Regions from separate parts of the Bacillus sp. PK6-013 genome, predicted to be linked through region 1. Evidence: riboswitches for the same ligand, from Rfam matches in the RefSeq annotation. Region 1 holds a riboswitch; each other region holds the start of a gene.
The links. Region 1 has a riboswitch for S-adenosylmethionine ahead of metK (methionine adenosyltransferase). Riboswitches for the same ligand answer to the same signal wherever they lie in the genome.
Positions count from the first base shown of each region.

Region 2: another riboswitch for S-adenosylmethionine. It lies ahead of M1E03_RS13000 (YezD family protein); the one in region 1 lies ahead of metK (methionine adenosyltransferase).
Region 3: another riboswitch for S-adenosylmethionine. It lies ahead of M1E03_RS14905 (methionine biosynthesis PLP-dependent protein); the one in region 1 lies ahead of metK (methionine adenosyltransferase).

Region 1 covers NZ_CP096417.1:1,096,765-1,103,081, forward strand. Annotated here, with positions in the region: gene pckA (phosphoenolpyruvate carboxykinase (ATP)) at 1-1,270, opposite strand, end outside; SAM riboswitch class I at 1,465-1,602, shown strand; gene metK (methionine adenosyltransferase) at 1,993-3,195, shown strand; gene asnB (asparagine synthase (glutamine-hydrolyzing)) at 3,340-5,238, shown strand; gene M1E03_RS05605 (glycosyltransferase family 4 protein) at 5,280-6,317, opposite strand, start outside.
Region 2 covers NZ_CP096417.1:2,580,687-2,587,003, forward strand. Annotated here, with positions in the region: gene sat (sulfate adenylyltransferase) at 1-491, opposite strand, end outside; gene M1E03_RS12990 (inorganic phosphate transporter) at 517-1,581, opposite strand; gene M1E03_RS12995 (phosphoadenylyl-sulfate reductase) at 1,593-2,294, opposite strand; gene M1E03_RS13000 (YezD family protein) at 2,380-2,496, opposite strand; SAM riboswitch class I at 2,599-2,705, opposite strand; gene pyrE (orotate phosphoribosyltransferase) at 2,869-3,498, opposite strand; gene pyrF (orotidine-5'-phosphate decarboxylase) at 3,495-4,214, opposite strand; gene M1E03_RS13015 (dihydroorotate dehydrogenase) at 4,183-5,118, opposite strand; gene M1E03_RS13020 (dihydroorotate dehydrogenase electron transfer subunit) at 5,118-5,888, opposite strand; gene carB (carbamoyl-phosphate synthase large subunit) at 5,885-6,317, opposite strand, start outside.
Region 3 covers NZ_CP096417.1:2,941,326-2,947,642, forward strand. Annotated here, with positions in the region: gene M1E03_RS14890 (MarR family winged helix-turn-helix transcriptional regulator) at 1-301, opposite strand, end outside; gene M1E03_RS14895 (DUF819 family protein) at 473-1,663, shown strand; gene metC (cystathionine beta-lyase) at 1,708-2,883, opposite strand; gene M1E03_RS14905 (methionine biosynthesis PLP-dependent protein) at 2,873-3,997, opposite strand; SAM riboswitch class I at 4,063-4,179, opposite strand; gene M1E03_RS14910 (helix-turn-helix transcriptional regulator) at 4,307-5,254, shown strand; gene M1E03_RS14915 (DinB family protein) at 5,335-5,823, shown strand; gene M1E03_RS14920 (helix-hairpin-helix domain-containing protein) at 5,835-6,290, shown strand.

The DNA of each region.
Region 1 (6,317 bases):
CGAGAAAGACGCTGACGCCGTGTTCATCGATTTTTCTTCCGAGCATTTCAGCGTACACATGTGCAGGGAGCGGAAGGAACGGGGAACCGAAGCAGGTCGAGAATGTGGCTTCAGGAGCGGTGATCCCGCGTTCGGTGCCGGCGAGCTTGCTTGTATATCCGCTCAGGAAATGATACATGGCTTGTTCTTTCGTTAACTTGCTGATCGGAGGAAGCACGCCGAAAGCATCTGCCGTCAGAAATACAATGGTCTGCGGGTGTGCTGCGATGCTCGGCTTGACGATGTTGTCAATCGCATCAATCGGGTAAGCCGCTCTCGTGTTTTCCGTATAGAATGCGTCGGAATAGTCCGGCTCCCCGGTTTTGCCGTCAACCACGACATTTTCAAGAACGGAACCGAAGCGGATCGCATTGTAAATCTGCGGTTCTTTTTCTTTGCTTAAGTTAATGCACTTGGCGTAGCAGCCTCCTTCAATGTTGAAAACGCCTGTGCTGGACCAGCCGTGTTCGTCGTCACCGATCAGCTTCCGTTTCGGATCGGCGGAAAGCGTCGTTTTTCCTGTGCCTGACAATCCGAAGAAGAGAGCTGTTCCGCCTTCCTCGCCAATGTTTGCCGAACAGTGCATCGGTAAAATGTTTTGTTCAGGAAGAAGATAATTCATAATAGAAAAAATCGATTTTTTCATCTCGCCGGCATATTCGGTGCCTCCGATTAAAATCGTACGCTTTTCAAACGACACGATGATAAATGTTTCAGATCTGGTCCCGTCAATGAGCGGATCGGCTTTGAAATGCGGAGCGGAAAGAATCGTAAACGGCTGTTCTTCAGGTTTTTTATCATGTTCTTCAGGTCTGATGAACAACTGTCTTGCAAACAGGTTGTGCCAGGCGAACTCGTTGACAACTGTAATCGGAAGCCGGTATTTTTCGTCTGCTCCTGCAAACCCTTCAAATACATACAATTCATCGCGTTCCTTTAAATAGCTGAGCACTTTTGTGTACAGCCGGTCAAAGGCGGATTCTGAAATCGGCTGGTTTACTGCGCCCCAATCGATTTTGTCCTTTGTGCTCGCTTCTTCCACAATGAATTTGTCTTTTGGCGAGCGGCCGGTGTATGTACCGGTTGTAGCCCGCACGGCTCCGGAAGATGTTAAGACTCCTTCTTTGCGTTCAAGGACTTTTTCAACCAAAAGGGGAACGGATAAGTTCAGCTGAACGTTTTCGCCCATTAATAACGTTTGTAAGTCAGTTGTTAAATCTACAGAATTCATAAAAAACCTTCCTTTGCGTGTTTTTTAATGTGTATAACATTAATGTAGAATTAGTATAACACATTTACTCTTATAGTCTATACCGTTTCTTCATTTTTCGTTCGGGTTTTTTCTCGAAAGACAAGTTTAAATTTATTGCGGCCGATATTGACATAACAAGCCATTTTAAGATAAGATATTTCATTGAGCGGATACTCTTATCCCGAGCTGGTGGAGGGACAGGCCCAATGAAACCCAGCAACCGGTTTCTCTTATTAATGGAAAAAAACAGTTTCTGAGACAACTACGGTGCTAACCTGATGCAAGGTGTTCAATACCTTGAGCGATAAGAGTGAAAGGCACGCAATACCAGACCCTTTCCTCAGCGAATAGGAAAAGGTTTTTTTATTGCATAAATTGAGATCCAAAAATTGCTAAAAAAACTGCCTTCAGGAGGAAGGTACTCGGCGTTTTTCACAGGACGTGAAAGGTTTTAGCCGAGTATCAAGCAGGAGGAAGGTACTGGGCGTTTTTCACAGGACGTGAAAGGTCTAGCCGGGCAGCCAGTCAGGAAAAATTCTATTAAGAGGAATTTTGACTTAGAATCTCGTCAAGAATAGCATATGGAAATTGTTTCAAAACGAGAGCGTATGAAGCCCGAGTATCGTCATATAATCAAGAGGGACGAGATCCGTATCATACTTAAGATCACGGCTGATCTTCATATACAGGAGGAAACATAAATGAGCAAAAACCGTCGGTTATTTACATCAGAGTCAGTTACGGAGGGACATCCGGACAAAATTTGCGACCAGATTTCGGATAGTATATTAGACGAAATTTTAAAGAAAGATCCGAATGCCCGCGTTGCCTGTGAAACATCTGTGACAACCGGATTGGTGCTGGTAAGCGGTGAAATCACGACGTCCACTTACGTCGATATTCCGAAAACAGTCCGCGAAACGATTAAAGAAATTGGCTACACACGTGCAAAATACGGTTTTGATGCCGAAACTTGCGCGGTCTTAACGTCTATAGATGAACAGTCGCCAGATATTGCAATGGGAGTCGACCAGGCGCTTGAAGCGCGTGAAGGAGCAATGAGCGACGCTGAAATTGAAGCGATCGGAGCCGGAGACCAAGGTTTAATGTTCGGTTTTGCCTGCAACGAAACAAAGGAACTTATGCCTCTGCCGATTTCGCTTGCTCATAAATTGTCTCGCCGTTTGACAGAAGTCCGCAAAGAGGAAATTCTGCCGTATCTTCGTCCGGACGGAAAGACACAGGTAACTGTTGAGTATGATGAGAACAACAAGCCGATTCGCATCGATACAATTGTCATTTCGACTCAGCATCACCCTGAGATTTCGCTTGAACAAATTCAGCGCAATCTGAAAGAGCATGTCATCAACCCGGTAGTGCCAAAAGAGCTGATCGATGAAAACACGAAGTACTTCATTAATCCTACGGGCCGTTTTGTTATCGGAGGACCGCAGGGGGATGCCGGTTTAACAGGACGCAAAATCATCGTTGACACCTATGGCGGATATGCCCGTCACGGCGGCGGAGCGTTTTCCGGTAAGGATGCGACAAAGGTTGATAGATCTGCAGCTTATGCTGCGAGATATGTAGCGAAAAATATCGTCGCCGCAGGCCTTGCTGATTCCTGTGAAGTGCAGCTTGCCTACGCGATCGGTGTCGCACAGCCGGTATCCATTTCAATCGATACATTCGGTACAGGCAAAGCCAGTGAAGAAACATTGATCGAAGTGGTTCGCAAAAACTTTGATCTAAGACCTGCCGGCATTATTAAAATGCTCGATCTTCGCCGTCCGATTTACAAACAAACGGCAGCTTACGGACATTTCGGCCGCCTCGACCTCGATCTGCCTTGGGAGCGCACAGACAAAGCAGATCAGCTGAAGAAAGATGCATTAGGAGAATAACAACCGCATAGCCGCTTTCATAAGCGGCTTTGTTTTTCGATGGCAAAAAGCGGGCGGATGTGAAACGTTTTTCTTTAAACACTTGTCTAATCAAGAAGCAGACTTTGATTTCTGCACGAAATTTAAAAAATCGGAGGCAATACTATGTGTGGATTTGTAGGGGTATTCAATCATCGCCCATCATCCGAGACAGCAGCCCAGGAAGAACTGATTAAACAAATGAATGAAATGATTGTACACCGCGGTCCGGACGATGATGGGTACTATCATGATGAGCATGTAGGCTTCGGATTTAGAAGGCTCAGCATCATCGATGTGGAAAACGGAGGACAGCCTCTGTCTTATGAAGATGATTCCTATTGGATTATTTTTAATGGAGAAATCTATAACTATATAGAACTGAAAGACGAACTTATTTCAAAAGGATACGAGTTCAAAACCGATTCAGATACGGAAGTTTTGCTTGCGACTTACCGCCACTACAAACAGGAAGCTGCTTCCAAGCTGCGCGGAATGTTTGCTTTTTTAATCTGGGATAAAAAAGAACAGCTCCTATACGGAGCGCGCGATCCGTTCGGCATTAAGCCGCTCTATTTTACGAAAACGGACGGCCATGTTTATTTTGCGTCAGAAAGAAAGAGCCTGATGGCTGTTGATGCCGATTTGGAATTGAATGAAAAAGCGCTTCAGCAGTATACGTCATTCCAATTTGTACCAGAGCCTGAGACGCTTGACAAAAAGGTGCAAAAAGTAGAACCGGGCCATCAGTTTACTGTCCGCCCGGGCGAGGATATTCAATTTAAAACATACTGGAAAGTTCAATTCAAGCCTGTTCAGACCGAAGAAGACAAGCTTGTTCAGGAAGTAAGAGACGCGATCTTTGATTCCGTAAAAGTCCATATGCGAAGCGATGTGCCTGTAGGTTCCTTCCTTTCCGGAGGCATCGACTCTTCTTTTATCGTGTCGGTGGCGAAGCAATTTCATCCCAACTTAAAAACGTTCTCTGTCGGCTTTGAACATGAAGGCTTCAGCGAAGTTGACGTTGCGAAAGAAACCGCTGATAGGGTCGGCGTGGAGAACTTCAGCGCGATCATTTCCCCTGAAGAATATATGAACGAGCTTCCAAAGATCGTCTGGCATCTGGATGATCCGTTGGCAGACCCTGCTGCAATTCCTTTGTATTTTGTCGCGAAGGAAGCGAAGAAGCAAGTTACGGTTGTTTTGTCCGGAGAAGGAGCAGATGAGCTGTTCGGCGGTTACAATATTTACCGGGAGCCGCTTTCATTAAAGCCGTTTGAACGAATTCCGTCCCCGCTGAAAAAGATGCTTCTGCACGTAGCTTCAGCGATGCCGGAAGGAATGAAAGGGAAAAGCTTTTTAATGAGGGGCTGTACACCTCTTGAAGAGAGATATATCGGCAACGCAAAGATTTTTGAAGAAGGCATGAAATCAAAACTTCTTCGCCAGTATGACAGCAACCTCTCTTACTGTGACGTGACAAAGCCATATTTTGAAGAAAGCAAGTCCTACAGCGAAATTAACAAAATGCAGTATGTCGATATCCACACATGGATGCGCGGTGACATTTTGCTGAAGGCCGACAAAATGACGATGGCCAATTCACTGGAACTCCGCGTTCCGTTTTTGGACAAAGTCGTATTTGAAGCGGCTTCCAAAATTCCGGAAGAGCTGAAAACGAAAAACGGCACGACAAAATATCTGCTTAGAAAAGCGGCGGAAGGCATCGTTCCAGATCATGTCTTAAACCGCAAAAAGCTAGGGTTCCCTGTGCCGATCCGCCACTGGCTGAAAAACGAAATGCATGACTGGGCCGTGAACATCATTAAAGAGAGCGAGACAGACGCATATATCCATAAAGATTACGTGCTTCAGCTTCTTGAAGACCACTGCGCCAACAAAGCGGATAACAGCCGCAAAATCTGGACGGTTCTCATCTTTATGATCTGGCACAGCATTTTCGTTGAAAAGCGCTTTGTACCGGAAGAACTGAACCATCAGCCAAAAGAAGTCATTATCGTTTAAGTCAAAAAAGAAGGTTTTCGTTAATCGAAAACCTTCTTTTTTTATGCCGGTTTTTCAGCTGATAAATCTGCTAGCACACGTTCACATTCGGAGAAGAGATTGTCAAAAATCACTTCCCACGACTGGGTAAGGGCATAGCTTCTCGCATCGTATGACATCCGTTTTTTTAACGGCACATTGGAGAGGACGCGCAATATATTTTCGGTGAATGCATCCGGATTTCCAGGTTCGGAAAGAAAACCGTTTCTTCCGTTTTGTATAAAGTCTTTCAGGCCGCCGGAATCTGCCCCGATAACAGGCGTCCCGCAGGCGAGCGCTTCAAGCGCGGAATTTCCGAAGGTTTCCGTCGGAGAAGGAAAGACGAACAAATCTGAGCTTGCATAAATGCTTGCCAGCTCTTCTCCTTTGACATAGCCGGCAAAAGTCATATTGAGGGGAGCCCGCTTCTCAAGCTCTTTTTTTAACGGGCCGTCTCCCGCGATCAGCCAGTGGACGCCATCTTTCAAATTGGGGTGACTTGCGATCTTGAGCAGCGTCTCCAAATCTTTCTCAGGTGCAAGCCTTCCGACATAGCTGAGGATATAGGTTTCCTTTATGCCGTATCGCTTGCGGATGTGTTCGGTTTGATGCGCCGGACTGAACAGCGAGCAGTCCACGCCGCGCTTCCAGATGGAGAGGTTCCTGAATTGTTTGGCTTTGAGCTGCATAAACGTTTCGCGCGAAGGGACAAAAATTCTTCGAAAATCTTTATGAAACCAGTGCATATATTTCCATAATAGTTTGGAAAACATTTGAAGATCATAATATGAAAGGTACTGGTCAAAATCGGTATGGTAAGAGCCTACGACAGGGATGTTCCATTTCTTCGCAAGCTTGAGCCCTGCTAGGCCGATATTAAAAGGAGTCGCGATGTGAATGAGATCGGGATTGAATTCGCGGAGTTCTGATTTCATTTTGATGAGATTAGGAAGAGCGATTCTGCACTCGGGGTATAAGAAGAACGGCATGCTCGTAAAACGGCGGATGCGGCTCGAAAATTGTGTTTCATGCGTGCTTTCCGGCGCAAATACTTTATAGGA
Region 2 (6,317 bases), 1.5 Mb from region 1:
AATGTGTGGGCCGGGAATTGCTTTACGCTCCGTTTAATGAGAGTGATCGGCCCGCCCACATAAACACTGCCGCGGTCAAACAATTTTTTGACGCCCGGATGCTCGAGTTCGTCGGTTTTATAGATATTGACGGCTTCCGTTTTCTTGTCCGGCGTATAGATGTCTTCGATCTCGATGACGCCGTATGTTTCCCCATTATAGGTGAGGCGGACGGTGTCCCCCGCTTTTAAGCTTGAAGCTTTTTGCTCGTCAACAGGCAGAGCGATCGGAAGCGTCCATACTTCGCCGCTTGACAGTCTCATATTTTCGACAACGGACAGATAGTCTTTCTCTGTCATAAAGCCTTGGATCGGGCTGTACGCACCGATTCCGATCAGCTCCAAATCTGAAAAAGCCATTAAATCCAGTTCTATTTCCTGTGCGATATGTTGAAAATCGTATGCTTCATTGACGCGGTTAACCAATACACCGCCGTGTGGTGCTAAACTCATAAACTTGTTTCCCCCTACTTTGTGTTTAAATTCCTCCGCCTTGTTCATGGACGGAGCTGTGCTCTTTTTTGACTGCTCTCATCAGGCTGATCGTCCCGACAGATGCCAGAAGGACGCTTGTGACGACGATGAGAGCATAATAGTCTCCTTTTAATAAAAGGCTGACCAGCATATAAGACAGGCTTAATGAAAGGAACGGCGAGACGACCCATACTTTCAGCATCGTTTTGACCACTTGTTTATGAAAGACATTGCCGCCGTTTTTTGCCATTCCCATCCCTATAATAGAAGATGATGTGACTTGCGCAAGCGGAACCGGCAAACCGAAAATCGAACTGATGATGACAAGCCCGGCTCCTGTTCCGGAAAGGATGATCCCCTCTCCTTTTGAAAATTTCGTTATTTTTTTGCCGTTTGTTTCAAGAACGCGCCTGCCCAGTAAAAGGGCGCCCAGCGCGACAAACAGTCCGCCGTAGAGCGTTCCTTCCCCGACTGTCAAAACATGCGCCGCCACCAGAGGTCCGACAGCATTTGCGACATTGTTCATGCCTGCTGAGAAGGCTTCAAAAAACCCGGTGATCAACAGAATGACCGCCAAAACCTTTGCTTTCTTTCCCGAGGCTGGACGTTTGATCGTTTTTTTCATGATGTTTGCCATCGCAAATGTAAAGGTAAAAGCGACGATTGGTACAACGACCCAAAATGAGACGATGACAAGCAAAGATTTCACATATAAAACCTGGTAAGCGACACCTACTCCGACAACAGATCCGACCGTCACTTCACTTGTCGAAAGCGGGATACCGAGTACATTTGCGATAAAGAGCGACAGTGCCGCCGAGCCGATAATAATGCAGACGATTTCAAGCGAAATCACCCGTTCGGGAATGATGCCTGAGCTGATCGTTTTCACGACGTTTCCTCCGCCGATGACGGCGCCCGAGAGAACGCCTGCTGCACAGATTATTAGTGCGTGAAACTTCTTTTTGACGGCTTCAGATCCATAGGCGATTCCCATTGAAGCAGCTGCACCGCTCGCTCCGATATTCATCGCAAAAAACATGCTAAATAAAATGGCGGCAAGTTCCATGACTCATCTCCTTACTCGTGTAATCCGCATTCTGTTTTAGCCGATCCGTTCCAGCGGCCTGATCGAAGATCATCCATTGTAAAGGCCGGAGAGGTGCACGGAGCGCAGCCGATGCTCGGGTAGCCTTGATCATGAAGCGGATTATACGGGAGATCGTGCTTTGTCACATATCTCCAAATATCCTTCCACGTCCAATGAATGAGCGGACAAACTTTGATAGACTTGAATTTTTCATCTTTGTTCAAAAAATTCGTTTTGCTCCGCCCGGGCGATTGCTCGCGGCGCAGGCCCGACAGCCACGCCGGGTAGCCTGAAAGCGTCTCGCGGAGAGGAATGACCTTCCTCATTTCACAGCAGGAATTCGGAGCGGTCTTCCATAGTTCGTCCCCATATTCTTTCGCCTGCTCTTCGACGGTAAGCTCCGGTGTTTTCATGATAATCTGAAGGCCTGGATATCGTTCTTTGACAGCGTCGATCGTTTCATACGTTTCTTTAAAATGAAATCCCGTATCAAGGAAAACGATGACCGCATCTTTTTTCACCTTATAAATCAAATCGATCAGGACGATTCCCTCAATTCCGAAGCTGCACGCATATACAAGCTGATTTCCGTAATGTCCGTACGCCCATTTCAAGACGGACAGCGCTCCTTTATAAGAGTCATCTTCCTGAAAAGAGATATTTGGTTCTTCCCATGTGCTGTAAGTAAAAATTTTCGGTTCCCCCTTTTTTCGCCAACAAAAAAACGGCTTCCAGCAGAAAAAAACTGTGAAAACCGCCTCTAGTTTGTCTAGTCAGCTATTTCAATCTTATTTTTTCATTTTTTTCGATTTGAATGACTTTGCCGTCCTGAACAACGAATGTGATCGATCCGTAATTCATGTCTTTCAGCATGTCTTTCATTTTGATGATCACCTTTTCAAGCTGTTCATCTGTCTTCACTTCTAGCTCCTCCTCTGCCCCTAAAAATTAAAATCTTTCTTCCAAATTTGAAAGAAAGACGAGGAACTCCGCTATTCCTTATCTCTCAAAATGAGGGCATTTTGCTGGAAGTAGCACCTTACGCTTCACACGCAGGTTGCCGGGTTTCATCGGACCAGTCCCTCCACCGCTCTTGATAAGTTTGCTTTTGTTATTTTAAAATTTTAGCACAATTCGAACAAAAGTCAACCCGACTTTTTTTATAGGATTAATAAAAAATAAAAATAATCCGATTTTACTATTTTTAAATCTGTAAAAAGACGCAAAAAAAGCCGTTCTCCCATTAGGAGAATACGGCTTTTATCATTAATCCATCCAAGACTTGCTTTCAGGATCCGCCTTCCATTCTTTCAGTTTGGCGGCATCCTGTTCGCTGATATATCCGCCGGCAAGCGCAGCCTCTGTCAATGTATCGTAATCAGTCAGCGTACGGTATTCAACGCCCGCTTCGCTGAAGGCGGCGGCAGCTTTAGGAAGCCCGTAAGTGAAAATGGCGGCGACGCCGAGCACTTCACATCCCGCCTCTGTGAGAGCGGCTGCCGCTTCAAGGACGCTTCCTCCCGTTGAAATTAAATCTTCAATTACAACGACTTTTTGTCCTTTTACAACAGCGCCTTCAATTTGGTTTCCTTTGCCGTGCGCCTTCGGTTTGCTTCTGACGTAGCACATCGGCAGGCTCAGCCTGTCGGCGGCAAGCGCGGCATGGGGGATTCCCGCAGTTGCCGTACCGGCGATCATTTCGGCTCCGGGAAACTTGTCTTGAATCAGTCCGGCAAGCCCTGAAGCTATATCATCCCTTACTTCCGGATATGAAAGCGTCAAACGATTGTCGCAGTAGATGGGCGACAAGATGCCGCTCGCCCATGTAAACGGCTCGTTCGGGCGCAGGAAAACCGCTTTGATTCTTAATAAATGGTTTGCAATGTCTGTTTTCATGCCTTGGTTCCCTCCCACTCATGTCCTATTTTTCTGTAGGCTGACACAGGATCTTCCGCCTGTGTAATCGAACGGCCGACAACGATCGCCGACACGCCTTTTTCCCTTGCGTAGCCAGGCGTCGCCACCCGGACCTGGTCGTTGTTTTTGTCATCCGCCATGCGAATTCCGGGTGTCACGGTCAGAAAATCTAAAGACGCGGCCCGGTAAATGTGTTCGGCTTCATGGACGGAGCAGACGACACCGTCAAGTCCGCTTTCTTTAGCCAACTTGCTGTAGTGAACAACTGTATCGAGAAGCGGCGTTTCAATCAGCAGCTCTTGCTGAAGCATTTCTGAAGACGTGCTTGTCAGCTGGGTCACAGCAATTAATGAAGGGCGTTTTCGGCCTGCCGGAGTCCCCGCTTCAAGGCCTTCAAGCGCCGACTCCATCATTTGCTTTCCGCCTGCTGCGTGCACATTGACAAGGCTGACGCCAAACCCCGCCAGCCTTTTCATCGCCTTGTATACGGTCGTTGGAATGTCGTGGCATTTTAGATCAAGGAAAATGCGGCAGCCGCGCTCCTGTAACTTTTCAAGGATGGCCGGCCCTTCCTGATAAAAAAGCTCCATGCCCACCTTCACGAAAAGCTCTTCTCCATGAAACCGGTCCAAAAACGCATATGTTTCCTGTGCTGATGCAAAATCAAGCGCGATGATGGGCGGCGTATGTTTCATCCTTCCAGCTCCTTCCGATACACTCGTTCAACGAACGGTATCCGTATTTTTCTAAAACGCGCGGCAAATCGGCGATGATTTCGGGACAAACAAACGGATTAACAAAGTTTGCGGTGCCGACGGCGACTGCGCTCGCACCCGCCAGCAAAAACTCAAGCACATCTTCCGCTGACTGGACACCGCCCATGCCGATGATCGGAATGCTGACTTTTTGGCTGACTTCATGCACCATTCTGATGGCCACCGGTTTAACAGCAGGGCCTGATAATCCGCCGGTTTTGTTCGCCAAGATCGGCTTTCCCGTTTTTAAGTCGAGCCGCATCCCGATCAGGGTGTTGATCATCGTCAAACCGTCCGCTCCCGCTTCTTCTATGGCAAGAGCGATGTCGGTAATATTCGCGACATTCGGCGACAGCTTCACATAGACGGGAACGCTCGCAACCTCTTTCACCGCTTTCGTCAGCTCACTGGCCATTTCCGGCTGCGTACCGAAGGCGATCCCTCCCGTTTTCACGTTAGGACAGGAAATATTCAGCTCGAGCGCATGAACATTCGGTGCTTTGCTGATTTCTTCAGCCACTTCAACATAATCGTCGATCTGCGAGCCGGCGACATTGGCGATAATCGGTGTATCGAACTGTTCGAGCCACGGCAATTCGTGTTCCATGACAGCCTCTAAACCCGGATTTTGCAGACCGATGGCATTAAGCATGCCGGCTTGCGTCTCGGCGACGCGCGGCGTCGGATTCCCGAAGCGCGGTTCGCTCGTCGTCGCTTTAATCATGATCGCACCGAGACGTGAAAGATCGTAAAAGTTCGCAAATTCTCTCCCAAATCCGAAGCAGCCTGAAGCCGGCATGATCGGATTTTTCAATTGAAGGCCCGGCAAATTGACTTCTAGCATCATAACAGCACCTCCTGGGCTTTGAAAACAGGACCGTCAAGGCATACCTTCACATAAGATGTTTCGCTTTCTTCCGTATGGCAGACACAGGCAAAGCAAGCGCCGATCCCGCATCCCATGCGCTCTTCCATTGACAGATAAACCTCTTTATCCGGATAGCGCTGTTTTAAAGCTTTCAGCATCGGTGTCGGTCCGCAGGCCATTATGCAGTCAAACTGAAGCCCCTCGTTTTCAATGACATCTGTAACAAATCCCTTTGAACCTCGGGTGCCGTCTGCGGTTGCCACATACACACGCCCGAAACGGCTGAATTCCTGTTCGTAAAAGACGTCTTTTGCAGAAGCAAATCCTAACACATGGATCGCGTGCACCCCTCTATTTGTCAGCTGTTTGCTCAGCTCGTAAAGCGGCGGAACACCGATCCCCCCTCCGACAAGAAGAGCCGTTTTCCCCGGTTCAAGCGATTCAGCCGGAAAACCGTTGCCGAGCGGACCAAGGACATCGATCTGATCTCCTTCCTGTTTTAAAGACAGGAGACTCGTGCCTTCCCCATCCTTGCGAAAGATGATGGTCACCTGCCGGGCGGCTCTGTTGATGTCGGCGATGCTGATCGGCCGCCTCAAAAGCGGCGTGAGGGAATCTGAGACCTTGATGTGAAGAAACTGGCCGGGAGCGCCGCAAACTTCGGCAATCTCCCCTTCCAGTACCATTTGATAAATATGATCCGCGATACACTTGTTTGAACGGACTGTCATATACCCTTTTCTCATCTGACGGCCGCCTTTTGCTCAATTCTAATCGCCGGCATATGATCGGCGCGGAAGCTCATGCTTTCAAGCACCCGCAAAATCGCTTCCGCCGTATCAAGGGATGTCAGGCAGGCAACGCCGTTTTCAACGGATTCGCGTCTGATTCTGAAGCCGTCCCTTGCCGGCTGCTTCCCTTTTGTCAGCGTATTGACGACGAACTGCGCTTCCCCGTTTCGAATGACATCAAGGAGATTTGTGCCTTCTTCGCCGATTTTCCCGACGGTTTTAACAGGTACGGATGCGTCTCTTAAATAGCCGGCCGTTCCTTCCGTAGCCAATATTTTATAGCCGATCGCATGGAACCGCTTGGCGATCAATAGACCTTCCTCTTTATCTTTATCAGCAACTGTCAGGAGAACAGAGCCGTAATTCGGAATTTGGATGCCTGAA
Region 3 (6,317 bases), 1.8 Mb from region 1:
CAATATTAATAGAGCGTTTGTCTTTTTGATTTGGCACTGATTTAACATAACCTTTTTTGATCAGACCTGTCATCAGCTTGTTGGCGGTCTGTTTGGTTGTGCCAAGCTTTTTGGAGATATTCGTAAGCGTGGCAGTTTCAGTCGGCAAATGCGCGATGGCGATGAGTGCCATGTGTTGCCTCGAAGTTAATATTTCCATGTATTCGTCACCTCGGGTTTGCACCTTATTGACAACTGAAAACAATGTCGCATAGCTTTGCTGCATCAAATGTAATTCGTTGATTAAGCTGTTGGTATCCATTTGTTCTCTCCTTTGAATATAGTCAACATGCTGACGAATATACAATACTCTTACTCGTTAATTTTGTCAACATGGTGACTATTTTTTCGTGATTGATCAATTGGACATTCCGTTTTACACTATTTAATTATCTGATAATTAAAAATATAGGATGAGAATAGGGGGAATATAATGAATTCTTCACTCATTTCAGCGGATGATGCATGGATGCTTTGGGGGTTTATTGCGGTGTGGGCGGCGGTGAGTATTTATTTGGAGCAGCGGTATCGCTGGGCTGCGGCAGTATCGGGGGCTGTACTGGCGCTGGGCGGATCAATGCTGTTTACGAATGCGGGGATTCTTCCGGCCGAGTCGCCCGTCTATGATGCGGTGTGGTCCTATGTTGTTCCGCTTGCGATACCTTTGCTGCTTTTTCAAATCAATGTGCGGAAGATCCTGAAAGAAAGCGGCAGGCTTTTGATGATCTTTTGCATCAGCGCCCTGGGCACTGCTGCCGGAAGCGTGATTGCTTTTTTTCTGTTTAAGCAGCAGATTCCGCACCTTGACCAAATCGGCGGGATGATCAGTGCCTCTTATATCGGCGGAGGCGTGAATTTTGCGGCGATGGCCGCGAAGTTCTCAACTCCCGGTGAATATGTATCATCGACGGTGGTTGCGGATAATTTTATGATGGCTCTTCTTTTTTTCATTTTAATGGGGATACCGGCGCTTAAATGGTTTCAAAAGCGCTTTGGCGTTCCTGAAGAGACGGCCGGCAGCAAAAATCAGGCGGAAGCCTATTGGAAAAGAAAAGAGATGTCCTTGCAGGACATTGCTTTAAACATCGGAACCGCCTTCGCGATCGTTGCTGTGTCTGTAAAAACAGCGGCCTTTTTCAAAGAGCGTTTTTCTTCTGACGGCGGGTTTCAGTTTCTTGCCTTTATCTTGGGTGACCAGTTCCTGCTGCTGACGACGCTGACAATTTTGCTGACAATCGCCTTTCCCCGCTATTTTGAACGGCTGCGCGGCACACAGGAAATCGGGACTTATTTGATTTACTTATTCTTTGTGGTGATCGGCATTCCGGCAGACTTGCGGATCATTCTCATGAACGCACCGCTCCTTTTGGCATTTGTGTTTGTGGTTGCCATGTCCAACCTGCTCGTAACGCTTGCCGCAGGAAAGCTGTTGCGTTTTCGGCTCGAGGAAATTCTCTTGGCCTGCAACGCATCTGTCGGCGGTCCGACAACAGCGGCGGCGATGGCGATCGCCAAAGGCTGGCAGAGCCTCGTCGCTCCGGTTATGCTGGTCGGGACGTTCGGATATCTGATCGGCAATTATGTCGGCACCCTCTTGGGCACATGGTTTTCTACCCTGGTTTAAACGCAAAAAAAGCCGCAGATTCCCTGAAGAGTCTGCGGCTTCTTTTATGATCGGGCGAACGCTCCGGATACGGCTTCCAATGCACGGGCAAAATCGGCCTGCAAATCATCGGCATGTTCCACACCGACGCTCAGCCGCAGAAGGCCGTCGGTAATCCCCCGTTTTTCCCGCTCTTCTTTCGGCATAGCGGCGTGTGACATTTTTGCCGGATAGGAAAGGATCGACTCCACAGCGCCGAGACTGACGGCAAAGACCGGAAGAGAGACGCGTTCCACAATCTTTTTCACGGCTTCTGCATTCTCCAGCTCGAACGAAAGGACGGCGCCGGCGCCATATGACTGGTGCCTGTGAACTGACGCACCCGGATGCGAAGACAGTCCCGGATAATACACTTGTTTGACGGCCGGATGCTTTTCAAAAAATTCAGCGAGCTGCTGAGCTGTTCGAGATGCTTTTTCAAGCCGGACCTGCAGTGTTTTCAGCCCTCTCAGCACAAGCCAGCAGTCTTGGACGCCGAGAACAGCGCCGAACGAATTTTGCAGCTTATAAAGTTCTTCCCCGAGCTTTTTGTCTTTCACAACGGCAAGTCCTGATAATACGTCGCTGTGTCCGCTTAAAAACTTCGTCGCGCTGTGTAGCACAACATCGACGCCGAGCTCGAGCGGCCGCTGCAGCGCCGGGGTCATAAACGTGTTGTCAAGAAACGTCAGACAGCCGTGCGCCTTGGCAAGCTTGACGACGCCTCTGATATCCGTAATGCCGAGCGTCGGATTTGACGGTGTTTCAAGGTAGATGACTTTTGTATTTTCCTTTATGTTTAAAGCAATTTCATTTAAATCCGTCATATCGACGAAAGTATGTTCAATCCCGAAGCGGCTCAGCACTTCCGTAATCATCCGGTAAGTGCCGCCGTACACATCTTTTGTGACAAGCACGTGATCGCCCTTTGACAAAAGCAGAAAGGCGGTGGAAATCGCGGCCATTCCGGATGAAAAAGCAAATCCCCTCGTCCCTCCCTCAAGCTCGGCTATCGTGTCTTCAAGCGACGTTCTTGTCGGTGTTCCTGACCGGCTGTAGTCATATTCGCCGAATTTGTCAAAAGAACCTTGATGAAAGGTTGAGGCGTGCTGGATCGGCACGCTGACGGCTCCGGTTGCTCCGTCCGTTTTATTTTGGTTATGAACAAGCCTTGTTTCAAGCGTCCAGTTTTCATGACTCATGCGGAACCGCCTCCCCTTTTACTTTTTCCAGCGCAGCTTTTAGATCCTGCTTTAAATCGGAGACGTGTTCGATTCCGACTGAAAAGCGCAGAAGTCTGTTGCAGACGCCGTTTGCAATTCGGATGTCTTCCGGGATATCCATATGGGTCTGTGTCGCCGGATAGGTGATGAAGCTTTCGACTCCGCCGAGGCTTTCGGCGAAACAGATCGTCTTGAGATTTTTCAGCAACGGATTAACCCATTCTTCTTTTTGAACGCGGAATGACAGCATGCCGCCTTTTCCCGGATAAAGAACATCGGCAATTTCCTCCTGCTCTTCCAAAAAGGCCGCAAGTTCCCGCGCGTTTTCCTGATGCTGTCTCATCCTGAGAGCGAGCGTCTTCATCCCTCTCATTAAGAGCCATGAATCGAACGGCGATAAAACCGCGCCGATGGCGTTTTGGTGCTGGAACATTTCCTCAGACAGCTCTTCGCCTTTTGCAACGACAAGCCCCGCCAAAAGATCGTTATGACCGCCCAAATACTTCGTCGCGCTGTGAATGACAAGATCAGCGCCGAGCTCAGTCGGCTTTTGCAGAACCGGTGTATAGAACGTATTGTCAACAATGAGCAGCAAGTCGTGCTCTTTAGCGATTTGCGCGATTTTTTGAATATCAGCTTCCTGCATGAGCGGATTTGTCGGCGTTTCTACAAACAGTGCCTTTGTATTGTTCGTGATTTTCGACTTGATACAGTCTTCGTCTGAAAAATCGTCGTAGAAAAAGCGAAGTCCGTATTTCTTCCATTCGTTTTCAAAAAGGCGGTACGTTCCCCCATATAAATCGGACGAAACGATGAGCTCATCCCCGCTTTGAAACAGAGCCATGATCGTCTGAATGGCAGCCATACCGGAACTGAACGCAAAGCCGCGCGTTCCCCCTTCGAGTTTCGCGATTGCATCTTCAACAAGCTGTCTTGTCGGATTTTTTGTGCGAATGTAATCAAACCCTGTGGATTCCCCGATCCCTTTGTGCCTGTACGCAGAAGAGAAATAAACGGGAGGATTGACAGTTCCCGTTATTTCATCACTGCGGTTGCCGATTTGCGCCAGCGTTGTTTGTACATGTTCAGTCATATGACACCATCCTTTTAAAAATAAAAAACCCCTTCTTCATAAGAAGAAGGGGGATTATGCGCTTCTTCTTATCTTCCAAGCATCTGCTTGCTGGATTTAGCACCTTGGTACACTGACATCGTCAGTGCAGACCGGTTGCTGAGGTTTCAAAGGGCCAGTCCCTCCACCTCTCGTGATAAGAATCTCTTCAATTTTCTGATTGTTCTTTACTTTAACCTAAGTCAAGACATTTTTCAAGGGTCATTTTTAAATCTTTCCTCATATTGAACATGGTATGATGAAACCAAACGACGGAACCGGAGGAATCAGATGCCAAAAACAGAGCGATTAATCGAATTGATGATGACCGTTCATACAAAACGAAAATTTACGGCCGGGGAGCTCGCAGCAGAATTCGGGGTTTCCTACCGCACGATTCTCCGCGATCTGGACGAGCTGAGCGCGCTCGGCGTCCCGATCTATTCTGAAACAGGCGCGAACGGAGGCTATTATTTGCTGAATGAACCTGTGCTTCCGCCGCTCTTTTTTACACAATCAGAGGCGGCGGCTATGTTTTTCGCGTATCAATCTCTGCAGTTTTTCGGATCGCTTCCCTTTGATGCGGAAACGCGGATGGTTTTAAAAAAGTTCTACCGCCACCTTCCCGTGGAAACACAGGAGCGGATTGATGCGATGAAAGACAGAATCGTGTTCTGGAATCCGCATCGTCCAAAAGCCGCCGAACATTTAGAAACGCTTCTTGATGCAGCCATCAATCAATCCGTTTTGACGGTCGTTTATGACGGAACAGACGATTGCGCGGAGAGATCCATCCAGCCCATCGGCTTGTTCAGCTGGAACGGCTTCTGGTACTGTCCGGCCTATTGCTTTAAAAGGCAGGCGTTCAGACTGTTCCGCGCCGACCGCATCCTTCGGGCGGAAAAAGCGGCCAGCCCGCTGGCCCGCCAGCTTCCCTATCCATCGGTTCTCAGCTGGATCAAACATTCGGAGAGCGAGTGCCCTGAACCGGTGCGGCTGCAAGCGGAACTGACACGCAGAGGAGCCAGGCGGGCTGCGGCTGATGTGGACTTATTCAAGATCCTCACCATGCGGGATGACGGAACGGGGGCGATCGATGCAAACCTCCCCAGACCAGAACTTGAGTATTTCGGGGAACTTTTGTGGAACCTCGGCACTGAGGCAACTGTCAAAGAACCCGCAGAAATCAAGCTTCAGCTGAAACGGAAGGCTGCTGACATTTTAGCAAGGTACGACTGACTTTTTTTAAGAATCGTGACAAAGCCTGTCAGGATTAGGTGATACTTTTAGAATAAAGCAAAATGTAAAGGATGAAGCAAATGAAGCAAGTTCAAGCCCTGCGGAGCGATTTGTTCCACGAGATGGAGACGGGCATCCGCTCCACGTGTCATCTTCTGAAAAAAGTGAAGGAATCTGACTGGTCTTACCGGCCCGCCGACCGCATGCGAAGCCTGAAAGAACTGGCAAGCCATCTGACGGCCATCCCAGAAGCCGACATGGCTATCATGCAGGAAAAGGAAGAGGCCGCCATCTCCCGAATTGAAAAGAAGTATAGTGCATTGCAGTCGGCTGACCAAATGGCTGAAGCTATGCAGAAAGGATTCGCCGCTTTTCAAACGTATATGACTTCCCTCTCCGACGAGGAATTTTTGACGAAAAAAACAAAGCCGTTTTACCTTGATGAAGGGATGACCCAAAGCCGCTGGCTGACGGAAACGCTCACCCACGTCTTCCATCACAGGGCCCAGCTGTTTAATTATTTAAAACAGCTCGGCTATGACGTCAACATGTTCGATCTGTATCTTTAAAAGGTGTTCATATGAAGCTGCCTCTGACAAAAAAAGAACGGTCAAACTTAAGGACAGCCAAGGTAAAAATAAAAAACACGGCATATATGGATCTGTCCGTCCTTGCACATACGCTCGGTTCGTCTTTGGAGCGCGCCGCATACATCAAGGCGCTCGCCCAGTTTCAAACCGCTCCTTCCATCGGGCCGAAAATGGCGCAGTGCGCCGTTGACCTGGGCTACTATTCCCTTGGCGACATCAAGCATGAATCAGGTGCGGATTTGATCATCCGCCTCGAAAAACTGAAAGGCTACTGGGAAGATCCTTGTGCAGAAGATGCGCTGCGATGCATCGTCCATTACGCCAACGATCCCGAAAGCGCTAAAAGCTGGTGGGATTTCACAGAGGAAAGAAAAATGTACCGCGAACGCTGCGGATACCCTCCGGATAGACCGTCAACGCCCTGGTACGAAAAAAAACGGACATAAAAAATCACGGCTGCCGAACAGTTCGGC